DNA from 3 places in the Comamonas sp. lk genome. Region 1 is predicted to be linked to each of the others. Evidence: riboswitches for the same ligand, from Rfam matches in the RefSeq annotation. Region 1 holds a riboswitch; each other region holds the start of a gene.
The links. A riboswitch is a leader RNA that binds a small molecule or an ion and turns the genes downstream of it on or off. The one in region 1 is predicted to bind cobalamin.
Positions count from the first base shown of each region.

Region 2: linked by a shared signal. The riboswitch ahead of EAO39_RS15350 (TonB-dependent receptor) and the one ahead of EAO39_RS11045 (TonB-dependent receptor) in region 1 are both predicted to bind cobalamin.
Region 3: linked by a shared signal. The riboswitch ahead of EAO39_RS19225 (TonB-dependent receptor) and the one ahead of EAO39_RS11045 (TonB-dependent receptor) in region 1 are both predicted to bind cobalamin.

Region 1 covers NZ_UOOB01000001.1:2,388,547-2,393,442, forward strand. The annotation lists gene cbiT (precorrin-6Y C5,15-methyltransferase (decarboxylating) subunit CbiT) at 1-844, shown strand, start outside; gene EAO39_RS11030 (cobalamin biosynthesis protein) at 841-1,353, shown strand; gene cobM (precorrin-4 C(11)-methyltransferase) at 1,350-2,144, shown strand; gene cobF (precorrin-6A synthase (deacetylating)) at 2,144-2,920, shown strand; cobalamin riboswitch at 3,107-3,370, shown strand; gene EAO39_RS11045 (TonB-dependent receptor) at 3,497-4,896, shown strand, end outside.
Region 2 covers NZ_UOOB01000001.1:3,373,321-3,378,216, reverse strand. The annotation lists gene EAO39_RS15370 (HPP family protein) at 1-92, opposite strand, end outside; gene asd (archaetidylserine decarboxylase) at 284-1,159, shown strand; gene EAO39_RS15360 (cell division protein ZapA) at 1,535-1,915, opposite strand; gene EAO39_RS15355 (DUF904 domain-containing protein) at 1,947-2,156, opposite strand; cobalamin riboswitch at 2,402-2,638, shown strand; gene EAO39_RS15350 (TonB-dependent receptor) at 2,832-4,637, shown strand; gene EAO39_RS15345 (cobyrinate a,c-diamide synthase) at 4,666-4,896, shown strand, end outside.
Region 3 covers NZ_UOOB01000002.1:99,528-104,423, reverse strand. The annotation lists gene EAO39_RS19230 (ABC transporter substrate-binding protein) at 1-465, opposite strand, end outside; gene EAO39_RS19225 (TonB-dependent receptor) at 547-2,706, opposite strand; cobalamin riboswitch at 2,852-3,082, opposite strand; gene EAO39_RS19220 (hypothetical protein) at 3,459-3,674, opposite strand; gene metG (methionine--tRNA ligase) at 3,788-4,896, opposite strand, start outside.

The DNA.
Region 1 (4,896 bases):
GCATAGCCATTGCCTTGGTTTGCATGCCCGACCTCTGGAGACACTGAGACCGCTGCTGGCTGACGGCGAGCGTTTCATCTGCCTGCTGCGCGATGGGCCGGCTGCGCACAGTCTGGCATCGTGGTTGTGTGAGCAGGGCTGGGGCAGCAGTCCCATGTGGCTGGTATCAAATGCAGGCAGCGCGGAGCAAAGCATTTGCAGTGCATCGGCTGAGCAATTGCTTGGGCAGCTGCGCGACGAAGCGGCCAGCGCCCCTGTGGCGGCCGCCTTTGAAGCACGCGGCGGTCTGGGGCTGGTGCAGGTTCCAGGCCGCAGCGTGGACATGTTTGTGCATGACGGGCAGATCACCAAGAGCCCTGTGCGGGCCATGACCCTGGCCGCGCTTGCACCGCGCAAGGGCGAGTGTCTGTGGGATCTGGGTGCGGGCTCCGGCTCGGTGTCGATTGAATGGTGTCTGGCCGGTGGAGAGGCCATCTGCGTGGAGCAGCACGTCGCGCGGGTTGCCGGGATTGCGCAGAACGCACAGCGTTATGCGGTTGGGCTGAAGGTGATTCATGGCGACTCTCTGACCTCGCTGGATGCATTGAGTCCACAGCCGCAGGCCGTGTTTGTCGGTGGCGGTTTTGATATGGACTTGTTCAACGCTTTGCGCAGCCGTTTGCGTGGGCCCTGGCGACTGGTGGTGAACGCCGTGGCGCTGCAGACGCAGGCGCTTCTGATGGATTTGCACCGCGAGCATGGCGGGCAGCTGCTGCAGCTGCAGTGGAGCGAAGCCCAGCCCCTGGGGCGCATGCAATCGTGGAACACCGCCAGACCTCTGGTTCAGTGGGTGTGGAGCGCATGATGGCGCTGATCGCTGGCTGGGGATTTCGGGCCGGTGCGCTGCAGCATTCTTTCAGCGATTGCTGGGAGCAGGCATGTCAAGCGCTGGCGGCATCCGAGCTGACACACAGCAACTGGACCCATGCCGTGTTGGCGTCCAGGCTGCATACCCCTGCCTGGCCTGAATTGAAGCGCTGGGCCGCGTCGGCAACATCACATGCAGATTTTTGGGTGTGCGAGGAAGCCAATATTCGGCAAGTCAATACCGACTCTGTCTCTTTGCGCATTGAGCAGCGTTTTGGCGTCGGCAGCGTGTCCGAGGCCTTGGCCATCTACGGTGCCGAGCAACTGGCAGGCAGCGCCGCAAAGCATACAGAGCTTTCGGCAGATCACAGTCCTAAGCGTAGGCATATGCATGAAGCCGTCCGCCTGCTTATGCCGCGCATGGTATCGGCCGACCGGCATGCAACGCTGGCGATTGCACACTGCATGCCGGCTTCTTATTCAATGAAAACAGGAGTTCTTTCTTGACAGTTCACTTTATAGGCGCCGGCCCGGGCGCTGCAGATCTGATCACGGTGCGTGGGCGCGATCTTTTGGCCTCTTGCCCTGTGTGTCTGTATGCGGGCTCGCTGGTCCCTGCGGAGTTGCTGGCGCATTGCCCCGAGGGCGTGCGCCTGGTCAACACGGCACCCATGTCGCTTCAGGACATCGTCGCGGAAATGCAGAAAGCCCATGAACAGGGTCTGGATGTGGCCCGCTTGCACTCTGGCGACCTCAGCATCTGGTCGGCCATGGGCGAGCAGCTGCGTAGCCTGCGCGAGCATCAGATTCCTTATACGGTGACGCCTGGTGTGCCGTCCTTTAGCGCTGCGGCTGCAGCGCTTGGCGCGGAGTTGACGCTGCCGGGCTCCTGCCAGTCCGTTGTACTGACCCGGACCTCGGGGCGAGCCTCCAGCATGCCTAGCGGTGAGGCGCTGGCCGCTTTTGCCGCCACAGGGGCGGTGTTGGCCATTCATCTTTCGGTGCATATGGCAGAGCAAGTCCAGCAGGAGTTGTTGGAGCATTACGGCGCCGATTGCCCGGCAGCCATTGTCTGGCGAGCCTCCTGGCCGGATGAAGTCATTGTTCGTACCTGTGTGGGGGAGATTGCTGCAGCGGCGCAGACCAATGCCTTGCAGCGCAGTGCCTTGATTCTGGTGGGGCGTACCTTGAGCCAGGAGGGCTTCGGGCTCAGCTGTCTTTATGCCGACGACTATGACCGGCGTTACCGTCCTCGCGGCGATGAGCCCCGGTTTCCTGCTGGCGCTGAGGGGATCTGATGCTGGAGCTGTTTCTGATCGGAATCGGCACCGGCAACCCCGACCACATAACGCGCGAGGCAGAGAAGGCGATACGCCAGGCCGATCTGATCCTGCTGCCGCACAAGGAGGATAACAAGGCCGAACTGGCGCAAGTGCGGATGACGCTTTTGCAACATCTGTGCGTGGACTCGAGTCGTATTGCGCACTTCGATATGCCTGTGCGCCGCCAGCAAGGGGACGACTACGAACAGCAGGTCAATGAATGGCATGACGCCATCGCTGAGCGCTGGAGAGCGTGTTTGTCTACCCATCTGCCTGCGGGCCATGGGCATGAGTCTGGGCATGAGCGAGGTCGTGTGGCCTTGCTGGTCTGGGGCGATCCCGCTCTGTATGACAGCACTTTGCGCATTGCTTCGCGTCTGGGCTTGGCCAAGACGCAGGTGAAGGTGGTGCCTGGCATCACATCAATGCAGGTCCTGTGCAGCGCGCATGGCATAGCGCTCAACGATATCGGCGCGCCGTTTTTGGTGACCACCGGCCGTCAACTGCGCGAGGCAGCCTGGCCAGCAGGCGTTGATACGCTTGTGGTCATGCTGGACGGTCAATGCTCGTACGAGCAGGTGGTCGAGCCCGATGTCGATATTTTCTGGGGTGCCTATCTGGGCATGCCGCAGCAAATCCTGATGCAGGGGCGGTTGGCGCAGATCAAGGCCGACATCAGTGCCAGGCGGCAGCAAGCTCGTCAGCAGCACGGCTGGATCATGGATATCTATTTGCTGCGCAGGCGTAGCTGATTCGGTTCGACCGGGCTCTCGCATGGAGGCTGCTTGCATCGCCAAAAAATGATGGGTTCATGAAACTGGCTGCTGACGCGGCGTAAGCTCGGTAGAGTGGCGTTTTCATACCTTGAAAAACATGAATGTTGAGCGTGCAATCGGGAATTTTTCGCTCGACGCGGATAGAATCCGCAACGCTAATCAATTAGCAAACCAACTTCAGGTGCTTGCATGAAGATGCGAGTGAAACGGGAACAAGGTAAGGGCCGAAAAGCCTGAGTCCTTGGCTGCCCCCGCAACGGTATACAGAAAAAATCTGAAGAAGACCGGATTTCTCCGGACTTCAGCCACTGAGTGCTGCTGATTCAACTTCGTTTGAATGGGCTGCTTGGGAAGGTCAGATCTGCTTTATTGGAAACATAAAGAATTCTGTGAGCCCGGAGACCGGCCTGGAGCTGATGGCGGTGCGCTTTGCGCATCTTTCTCACAACTGTCTGCGGGGTGTGGACGGCAGCCTTATTGCGCTTGTCGTCCTGCGGCGACTGGTTGTTATGTGTGCGGCCTTCACATCAGGCGGTATGAGCTTCCGAAGCTATGCCTCACACCACAATGCGCTCGAATGCGCGTGCTCTTCATTCCTACTCCACCCGTTTTGCGTTGACTGCCAGCTGCGCTGCAGTGCAGCTGCTGGCCGGGATGCCCGGCCTGGCCTTGGCCGACGCGACTTTGCCGGAAGTCACTGTCAAAGACGATAGAGAACTGCCCCAGCTGCAGCTCAATCAGACGACGCGTTCCGGCTCCTATTTGGCCGTTCCCGTCAAGGACTTGCCCGCCAGCCTGGATTCTGTCTCTTCCGAGCAAATCACCGAACGTGCCGATGCCGCCGTGGTGGATGCTGTCAGTCGTACCGTGGGACTGACGGCCACCAGCTCTCCTGGCAATGGCGGCCTGTCCTTCGCCAGTCGTGGTTTCAATGGCGTCAATTCGGTTGGCGTGGCCGAGGATGGAATCATGCTGGGTGTTGCTGCCGGCACGACGACCTATCCGCATGACAGCTGGGGTTACGAGCGCTTTGATGTGCTGCGTGGCCCAGGGTCGTTGATGTATGGCAGCGGCACCATGGGCGCAACAGTGAACGCTGTGCGCAAGCAGCCAAGTCGTGAGCGCTCTGTGGAAGCCATGGTCGGCGCCGGCTCGAATGGCAGCGCGCGCGCCGGCATAGGCGCGACAGGGTCCATAGGCCAGGAATGGAGTTACCGTGTTGATCTGTACGGTGAACGTAGCGATGGCGAGCGTGATCTGGGCAGAAGCGACAGCAAGAAAATCATGAGTGCGCTGCGCTGGCAGCCTCGCGCAGACTTGCGCGTGGACTTGACGGCCGATATCAGCGATCAAAAACCCGAACGCTATTTCGGCACGCCGGTGGTGGATGGCCGTCTTGCCACCGAGCTGCGCGACAAGAACTTCAATTTTCTCGATAGCGATATCCGTCTCAAGGACAAGCGCTTCAAGGCCAAAGTGGAGTGGCAGCCTAGTGAGGCTGTGACGCTGCGCAACGAGCTTTATCACTTCAAGGCCGATCGGCATTGGAAGAATATCGAGGGCTATGACTACGATCGCGCAACCGGCACGATTGCACGCTATGACTATCTGGAAATCGGTCACGATCTGGAGCAGACGGGCAACCGCCTGGGGGTAGTCTTTAAACCCGGCCGTCACCAGATCGCTGCAGGTTGGGATATTTCCGAAGCCCGGTTTACCGCTCTCAACAACTCGCCTTACAGTGGCGATTCGGTGGTCTCTGCCTGGAATACCTCCAATGGCTATTGGGACAGCCCGGATGTGTACAAGGCACGGGTCGAGTCCAAGATTCGGCAGAACGCTTTCTACGTGGAGGATGTCTGGAAGCTCAGCGAGCAATGGCAGCTGATGGCTGGTCTGCGCAGAGATATGTATGACTTTGACCGCAAGGATCTGATCAGCAGCGCTACCTT
Region 2 (4,896 bases), 980 kb from region 1:
GCCGGTTTTAGCGAGGGCGTGTCGGTTATGGAGGGCGGAACCTCCGGGGTTGCAGGTGCGAAGCGGGTGGGCTGCTGCGATGAATCAGGCATGGGCAGGCGTGCATGTTGATGGCATCAGCGGCTCATTGTGCGCCTGGTAGTGGCAGTCGGCTGGTCTGGGGATTTGGCAGCGGCTCACGATCCGCTGTTTGAGGTGATGGGGGAGTACACCGAATACAGCAGGTCGTGGCTTGGCTAGAATCCTGCTTCGATCTCTATAACTTTGATAGCAAAAATCCACTGTGTCTGAACGACTCGCCGTACTTTCCCAATATCTGTTGCCCAAGCAGGCGCTGACCGCTCTCATGGGCCGTTTGGCCCAGGCGCAGGCCGGTGGCTTGACCACATCCGTCATTCGCCGCTTTATTGCCCGTTACGGTGTGGACATGGGCGAAGCTGCCAATCCCGACCCTGCGGCCTATGCCACCTTCAACGAATTTTTCACGCGCGAGCTTAAGGTTGGTGCACGGCCTCTGGCTCAGGCTGACTGGATTTGCCCTGTAGACGGCGCCATCAGCCAGTTCGGCCTTATCGAGGGCGAGCAGATTTTTCAGGCCAAAGGTCATCAATACAGTGCCACGGCGCTGGTGGGTGGTGATGCTGCGCTGGCGCGTCAGTTCGACAACGGCAGCTTTGCCACGATCTACCTCAGCCCCAAGGATTACCACCGCATCCACATGCCTTGCGCCGGCCAGCTCAAGCGCATGATTTACGTACCCGGCGAGCTGTTCTCGGTCAACCCCGCTACGGCGCGCGGCGTGCCCGGACTGTTTGCGCGCAATGAGCGCGTGGTCTGTGTGTTCGATACCGCGCACGGCCCCATGGTGCTGGTGCTGGTGGGGGCGACCATTGTGGGCAGCATGGCCACGGTCTGGCATGGCGTGGTCAACCCGCCACGTACGGGTCATCTCAAGAGCTGGGATTACACCGGCGAGCAAGCCATTCATTTGGCGCAAGGCGAGGAGATGGGGCGCTTTCTGCTGGGCTCCACCGTGGTCTTGCTGTGGCCGCAAAGTGCGGGGCTGCAGTTCAACCCCGCATGGCAGCCGGCGGGCCCGGTACGTTTGGGCCAGGTCATGGCAGATGCACAGGCAAAGATTCCATCCGGCATCGCCTGATCACTGGCATTGCCCATAAACGAAAAAGCCGTTGATGCTTCAAGCTTCAACGGCTTTTTTGGTTCAGGAGAGGCAGCGTGTTGCTGCCCCAGAAAGTGCACCCTGAAATAGCAGGCGGCACAGGTATAAGGTGTCTGCAAACTCCACCGGACCGTCATCCTGAACCGGGGGTTCAGGGGGGCGAGGGCAGCCTGACGTTGGGTTCATCTGACGCGAGACGATCACGCTCATCAGGAAATTTACCAAGCCCGAGCTCATTGAGCATTGGTTCAAGGAAATATAAAGTCCGGCAGGTCTGCAGACAGGAGTTATTTTACTTCGATTGATACGGCGTTTGCCACGCCGCGATGCATTTGTCGCAAGGATTGCGGGCTTTCACAAAAGCCTTGCATCGTCTTCCAACGCTTTATCGAGTTTGAGCACCAGCTGTTCGGCCAATTCCAGTTGGCGCTGTTGCTCGGCCAGCTGTTCCTGATTGAGTGGTTCAGTCTGAGCCACAGCCTGCATTTCAGCCTGGGCACTGTTCACTTGTGCTTGCTGGGACGTCTGTTGGGCATCACGGTCCAGCACATCGAAAGCCATATTGAGCGCAGCCAGTACTGCGACACGCTCGCGAGAACGTACCTTGCCGCTGTCGCGGATGCCGGTCATGGCCTCATCCACGCGACGCACGGCTTCCAGCACGCGCTCTTGCTGACCTTCGGGGCAGGTCAGCATGTAGCTTTGCTGCAAAATTTGCACTTCGATCTGCTTCATGGGCGGGCGTCTGGTGGCAATGTCTGGGGAATCACTCGCCCTGGTTGGCGGGCAGGCGTTCGATCAGCGCGTCCACACGTGCGCGTGCAGCTTGCAGGCGCAGGCGCAGAGAGTCGCGCTCTTGGGTCAGGGCGGCAACTTGCTCGGTCAGCAGGGTGTTGGTGCGCTGAAGTTCTTCGTGGCGCACCATTAAACGTTCTACCCGCTCGGCAATGAGGTCAAGAGAAGTCTGGGGGGTCATAGACTCGGACATTGTAGGTCTTGCAGTCCGTAAATAAGTGCAGAAATCCGAGAGACTTTGTGCATGAAAGGCGGATGCAAGCTAAGTGCACCCGGAAACACGCGCGCATGCTTTCTCGGTTGGAGATTTTCCTCTACCAAAATCGTAGCGTGCAACTCAGGCACATAAAGCGCCAAGCTCATTTATATAGTAAATAATCGTCAACGGGGTACTCTGATTGAAGGAGGTCTTGCGGCCAAAACTAATTAGAATGCGCCGCTGTTGGTGCTCGGAGTTGCTTTCTGCGACCCCAGTTCAACGGGAAGCAGGGAGGTGAAGCCGCAAAGCGGTGCGATCCGTGCCTGCGCTGCCCCCGCAACGGTCAGCGAATAGATGCATGGCATCTCCTTTTCATCTTTGCCACTGGCGCTGCGCGTGCTGGGAAGGCTCGCAAAAGGACGTTTCGCTTAGCCCGGATACCGGCCAACGATGTGGATTGTCTGCCTTCAGCTGTGGGCACGTCTTTTTCCCAATTGCCAACGGGGAGGTTGGCGCCGGGTATCTATTGTTTTGTCGCTTCCCATGAGTTCGCAACACCAACCCCGATGCAAGACTGCATCCGTGGCCTCGCACGTGCACGCCAGCACGGCTTCCATTTTTCACCGTCCTTCCCTGGTGGCTGCGGCCATCAGCTGCATGTTGTCTGCACCTGTGCTGGCTCAGCAAATCGCCTTGGCCGATACCGCTGCCATGGCCGAGACGGTGGTGACGGCCAACCGTATCGAGCAGCCGCTGTCCGATCTGGTGGCGGATATGTCCATCGTGGACCGCGAGACCATTGAAACCAGTGGTGCGGCTGGCGTGGCCGATGTACTGTCGCGTCTACCCGGCATCGAGATGGTGCGCAATGGCGGCCCTGGTGCCTCCACCAGCGTTTATTTGCGCGGAGCCGAGACCCGTTTTACGGCGGTCTATATCGACGGCGTGCGCGTCGATTCCCAATCGACCGGCGGAGCTTCCTGGCAGAACATTCCACTCGACTCCATTGAGCGCATTGAAGTGCTGCGCGGCCCGGCGGCTGCCGTCTATGGTTCGGATGCGATTGGCGGCGTGGTGCAGATTTTCACCAAGCGGGGCGAGGGCAAGCCCAAGCCCTATATCGGCCTGGGCTGGGGCAGCCGCGGCACGGTGACGGCGCAGACCGGCATCAGCGGCGGCCTCAATGGCTGGGATTACAGCCTGGGTGCATCTCATGCCAGCAGCAACGGCTTTAACGCCAAGACATCGGCGGGCTTCAATCCCGATGCGGACGGCTACCGCAACAATGCCTTCAATGCCCGCATTGGCTACCAGATCTCGCCCAACCAGCGCGTGGAGGCCACGGCGCTGGAAAGTTACGTCAATTCCGGTTATGACGCGACCATATCAAAGAGTGCTCCTATTGCCGATGATCGCAGCATCAACAAGATGCAAACCCTGGGTCTGAACTGGCAAGCCAAGTGGAGCGATGTTTACAGCACCCGTTTGCAATACACGCAGTCGCGCGATTACTACGCCACCAAGCCCTCGGTCTATGAAACCGACACGCGCTTGCATAACTATCTGTTCCAGAACGAATGGAAGCTGGGCGTCTCCACCCTGACTGCAGCGTTGGAGCGTCGTGAGGACAGCTTGGTCAACGGCAATATCGACCGCACGCGTTCGCAAAACGCCCTGGCTCTGGGCTACGGTCTGCGTGCCGGCAAGCACACGCTGCAGCTCAATGCCCGCCATGACCGCGACAGCGAGTTTGGCGGCAACACCACGGGCAGTGCCGCCTATGGCTATGAGTTCATGCCCCACTGGCGAGCCACGGCATCGGCGGGCACGGCTTTCCGCGCACCCACGCTGTACCAGCGCTTCAGCATGTATGGGGATTCCTCGCTGCAGCCTGAGAAGGGGCGCAATGTGGAGCTGGGCCTGAAATGGGGCAAGGGAAGCAATAGTTTCTCGGCCACGGTCTATCGCAACAATCTCTCGAACCTCATCAACTATGTGAGCAATACCGGTGCATGCCCGGGCAATAACGGTCCCTTCGGCGGCTGCTATGCCAACGTGGCCAATGCCCGCTATGAAGGCATTACCCTGGCCGCCACCACCCGCGTGGGTGTGGTGAATCTGCAGGGCTCGGTGGACTTCCAGAATCCGCGCGATACGGACAAGGACTTGCAGCTGGCACGTCGCTCCAAGCGCCATGCCAGTCTTTCGGCCGACACCCTGGTGGCAGGCTGGAGACTGGGTGCGCAGATGCAGACATCGGGCAAGCGCTTTGACGATGCTGCCAACAAGTTCGAGCTTGGCGGCTACACCTTGTGGCATCTGACGGCTCAAAAAGAGCTGACACGCAACTGGAGCCTGGTGGCACGCATCAACAATTTGACCGACAAGCGCTATGAGCTGGCCCGCACCTACGCCACAGAGGGCCGCAGCGGCTATGTGGGCGTGAAGTGGACGGCCAATTGAGCGGGCTTGCAGCCCTTATCGCTTTCATATGCTGAGCACCACCTCCTCGTCTGATGCGGCAGGCCAGCCTGTGCGCTGTCCTGCCTTGCTGATCACTGCCCCGGCCTCCGGCCAGGGCAAGACCACGCTGACTGCGGCCCTGGCACGTTTGCATGCGCGCCAGGGCCGCAAGGTCAGGGTGTTCAAATGCGGGCCGGATTTTCTGGACCCGTACTGGCATGAACTGGCCACGGGTGCGCCCGTGCACTCACTGGATTTG
Region 3 (4,896 bases), on a different contig from region 1:
AATGCCCAGCTCCTGCAACTGCTGCGGAGTGATCTGGCCATCGCGAAAGCCATAGGACCAGCCGCTGAAGACAAAGTCCGGCTGGGCATTCAGCAGGGTTTCCAGATTCATGTTCTGGTTGGACAGATCGGGCACCTGGGCCAGCTGTGCCTGCATGGCCGGCGGCAGGCGCTGGATGTCGCGCAGGCCGCCATAGCCCACCAGACGGTCGGCCAGCCCGAGAGCCAGAAACATCTCGGTGATGTTGATGCCGTGGGTGACCGCGCGCTGCGGCACGCGGTCATAGCTCACCGGCTGGCCGCAGATCGGCACCGTGACCGGGGCCACGCTGGCGGCCGCCTGGTCCGGCGGCGTCTCTTGCCGCTGCGAGCAGGCCGCAAGCAAAGCGCAGGCCAGGGCCAAGCCCGTGGCCAGGGTCAGGCGAGAGGGAAATACCTTCTTCAAAAATGGAAGCTGACAGCGCATGTGTTCTCTCGTTTTCAATGGGTTTGATGCATGAAGTCGAGGAATTTCATGCGCTGCTCGCTATGGCTTTTGATGTTGCGTTCAGAACGTGAATTCGGCCGTCAGATCAAGACGGCGTCCCTCGCCCGGATAGGCCTGGGAGGCCCTGGCGTTCGACACTGCCGAGTAGGTATAGAGCTTGTCGCCCAGATTGCGCACCGTCAGGCGGTAGGTGCTGCCGGGCTGGGGGCGCCAGCTCAAAGCCGCATCCCAGACGGTGTAACCGCCGCTGACGGCCGTATTGGCGTTGTCGGCAAAACGGCTGCCCACGGCGCGCGCGCCCAGCGAGGCCTGCCAGCGGCCGATGCTGCTGTGGGTGGTGTAGTGGGCCCACAGATTGGCGGTGTTGCGCGCTACATTGCTGGGGCGATTGCCGGAGCGGTCGGCACCGCCGGCTTCGATCAGCTGGTCGTATTTGGCATCGACAAAGGCGTAATTGCCTTCCAGGCGCCAGTTGGGCGACAGGCGCAGCACGCTGCTCAGCTCCAGGCCTTGCGAATGCTGCTTGCCGCCTTGCACCGACAGCAGGCTGTTGTTCGGGTCGCGGGTGATGATGTCTTTCTTCTCGATGCGGTAGGCCGCTGCCGTCCACTCGCCCAGACCCTGGCCGAACTGCTGCTTCAGCCCCACTTCGATCTGGCGTGCCGTGGTCAGCTTGTAATCGCGATTGGCGAGATTCAGCGTCAGCACATTGGTGACCGGGTCATGGCCCTGGGAGACCTGGCCGTACAGGCTGGTCTGCGCATTGAGCTTGTGCGTCAGGCCCAGGCGCCAGGCGGTGCCGCCCAGGTTCTTGCCAAACGAGCCGGTTCCTATCAGGTCGCTCCTGTTGAAGTCCGTCAGATCGCGGCGTATGCCGGCCAGCAGCAGCCAGCGCTCGCTGAGCGTCCAGGCGTCTTCGGCATAAAAGTCGTGCGTGGTGGCTGCCGTGGTAAAGCGCGGGATCATGGCGCTGCTGTTGTCCCAGCCGTGATAAACGGCATCTACGGGCATGGTGGTGGAGTAATCAAAGCCGGACGAGGCATAGCCAAATTTGGCTCGGCTCACTTCCCAGCCCACGACCAGCTGGTGGGCGCCGGCCTTGAGCTTGGACTCCAGGCGGTTGCCGGTCTGCTCCAGATCGTGTGTCAGCTCGATATAGTCGCTGCGGGTAATGGTCTGGGCCACCGGGTTGTAGCGGTAGGCCTCGATGTTGCGCCAGTAGCGGTCGGCCTTGAAGTGATAGAGCTCGTTGCTCACACTCCACTGCTCGTTGATCTGGTACTGCGCCCGGGCGCGCACGCGCTTGTCCTTGATGCGGATGTCGCTGTCGTCGGCGTTGAAGTTGCGGCCCAGCAGCTCGGGCACGATGGAGCCGTTGATAGTGGGCGTGCCGAAGTAGCGGGCAGGCTTTTCGTCACTGACATCGGCCAGCAGCTCCACGCGTAGCGCTGCCGTGGGTTGCCAGCGCAGGGTGCTCATCAGCTTGCCGCCGCTGGCGCGGCTCATATCGTGCTCGCCGTTGGTGTAGTGACCGTAGGCATCCACCCGGTAGCTCAGGGTCTCGCTGATTGCGCCACCCATGCCCAGTCCCAGCTTGGCCGAACCGTGCGAGCCGGCGCCGACCAGCACCTCACGCACGGTCTCGCGCGTGGGCTGCTTGCGCACCACATTGGCCGTGGCCCCCACGGTACCTGAGCCATAGACGATGGAGGCCGGGCCACGCAGCACTTCCACGCGCTCATAGCCCCAGCTGTTGGCGGGGTAGGGCGTGGTGGTGGAGGCAACGCCCAGGCGCACGCCGTCTTCCGCGATACCCACGGAGTTGGTGCCGGTGAAGCCGCGCGTGCTGAAGGACAGGCTGTTGTAGCTGGTGGCCGACAGCGGCGTCATGCCCACGGTGCGGCCGATGATGTCAGCCATGCGCGAGTCGCCGCGCTCCTGCCAGGTTTCGCTGTTCACCTGGTCCAGGCTGGCGGGAAGGTCGAGCGTGGTGATGCCGGTGCGGCTGCCGGAGGTGGACGGCAGGGACAGGCCCAGTCCGCCTTCGGGCGATGCCGTGACATGGACGGCGGGTAGGGTGATGGCGGCTTCGGACGCGGGCGTGCTGGCATCGCTGGCCAGGGCCGGTGTGGCGGACAGCGCGCTCAGGCAGGTCAGGAATGCCGCAGCAGCGATGGGATGGAGAAAAGGGGCTCTGGCTGCAAAGTCAGGGTGGTTCATGGAGGTCAACAAAGTGCTGACCATCTGCCTGCAGGTGACATGCCCAGGCCTTGCTGCAGCGCTTTTTGACCGCCGGGCAGGCAAGCAGCCACTTCTGCTCCCCGCAGACGGTCGTTGCAAATACCGCACGCCGGGGGCTTCCCCAGGGGTACGGTGCTCAACAGGCCGGTATCCGGGCTCGCAGATGGCGTGATGCCTGCCATTTCACCTTCCCAATGTCGCCGCGCACCTCGCTGGGAGGCCACGTAGGACATCAGTGGTTTGCCCCTGGGGGCGTGGAAATGGTTTATCTGCTGACCGTTGCGGGGGCAGCCAGGGATTTGCACCCTGTTCCCGTTGAACCCTTGGCCTAAGAACGTGTTTACGATCTCCTCGGCGCCGCGCCAGTACCTTTGCGGGATGGGATGCTAGGCGCGATACCACAGCAATAGCCGTGCTATTGCGAGGATTCGCAACACCGCAGAGCGCCCGCAAAGGCACTGGCCCAAAGGGTTGGGGCGAAATCGGGCGATTTCTTCGCGCTGCGGCTGGCTTGCACCCCGGTGCAAGCGGCACCACATCGCTTCGAACTCATCCCGATTGCGCCTCAACGCGGCTGCGTAGAGATCGTAAACACGTTCTAAGCCTGGGCACCTGTTGTCGCGATGAAGGGGCTGGCAGCGGCCATGCATGGCCAGCCGGTCAACCCGCTTCAAAACGGGCGCAGTATAACGTGTTGGCCTGTGGCGAGACGCGGCTGCGCTCGCCGCCATTCAATCGGCAGGTTCGTCGCCCAGCGCGGCGTCTGCAGCCTTGCCCACGCCTTTGCCCACGATCTTGACCGTGCCAATCGCTGCATCGGCGGCCAGACCCACGGCACCTGCGGTGATGCTGACGGCCGTGCCCGCCACGGCCACCACGGCGCAGCCGGACAGGGACAGCAGGCATAAAAAAGCCCCTGCAAGCCATGGCCTGCAGGAGCTCGACAAAGCATGCCCCAGCGAGGAGACACCGAGCCAGAGCCTAAGGCGGCCCCGCCGCCTCGCGGCGAAGGTGTCGTCCCCCTTGGGGGAAGGCGCAAAGCGCCTCAGGGGGGATGGCATCAGTGAATCCGCATGCCGGGGGCGGCGCCGGGGAAGGGTTCCAGCACATAGATGCCGGGGTTTGCCTTTTCGTCGGCATGGCTGGCGGCCAGCACCATGCCTTCGGAGAGGCCGAACTTCATCTTGCGCGGGGCCAGATTGGCCACCATTACCGTCAGCTTGCCTTGCAGCTGCTCGGGGCTGTACATGCTGCTGATGCCGCTGAACACATTGCGGGTCTTGGGCTGGCCGTTCTCGTCCTTTTCGCCCACATCCAGCGTCAGCTGCAGCAGCTTGGTCGAGCCTTCCACGCTCTTGCATTCGAGAATCTTGGCAATGCGCAGATCGACCTTGGCAAAGTCGTCGATGCTGATGGTTTCGGCCAGCGGCTCGCCGCCCGGGGCGTTGGGGTCGATCACGGGCTCGGCCTTCTTGGCCGCTTTTTTCTCGGCCTTGGCAGGAGCGGCAGCAGCAGGAGCGGCCTGACCGGTGGGAGCTTCAAACAGTGCTTCCAGCTGCTTGGGATCGACGCGCTGCATCAAATGCTTGTACTCGCCGATCTGGTGGCCTTCGCCCAGGGGCTTGGCCACATCGCCAAAGCTTTCGGGCGGCACGATCAGGAAGTTGGACACTTCGGCGGCCACGCTGGGCAAAATGGGCTGCAGGTAAATGGTCAGAATGCGGAAGGCTTCGATGCAGGTCGTGCACACATCGTGCAGGCGCGCTTCCATGCCTTCCTTCTTGGCCAGCTCCCAGGGCTTGTTGGCATCCACATAGCTGTTGACGCGATCGCACAGCAACATGATCTCGCGCGCGGCGCGGGCCGTGTCGCGGGCCTCGTAGGCGGCAACGATGGCAGCTTGTTGTTCGCGCAGCGCCGCCAGCAGGGTCTGGCCGTCTTCGCTGACCTGGGCCAGCTTGCCGCCAAAACGCTTGGTGAGGAAACCGGCGGCGCGCGAAGCGATGTTGACGTACTTGCCGATCAGATCGGAGTTGACGCGCAGCATGAAGTCTTCGGGGTTGAAGTCGATATCTTCGTTCTTGCCGTTGAGCTTGGCGCCCAGGTAGTAGCGCAGCCACTCGGGGTTCATTTGCAGCGACAGATACTTGAGCGGATCCAGGCCCGTGC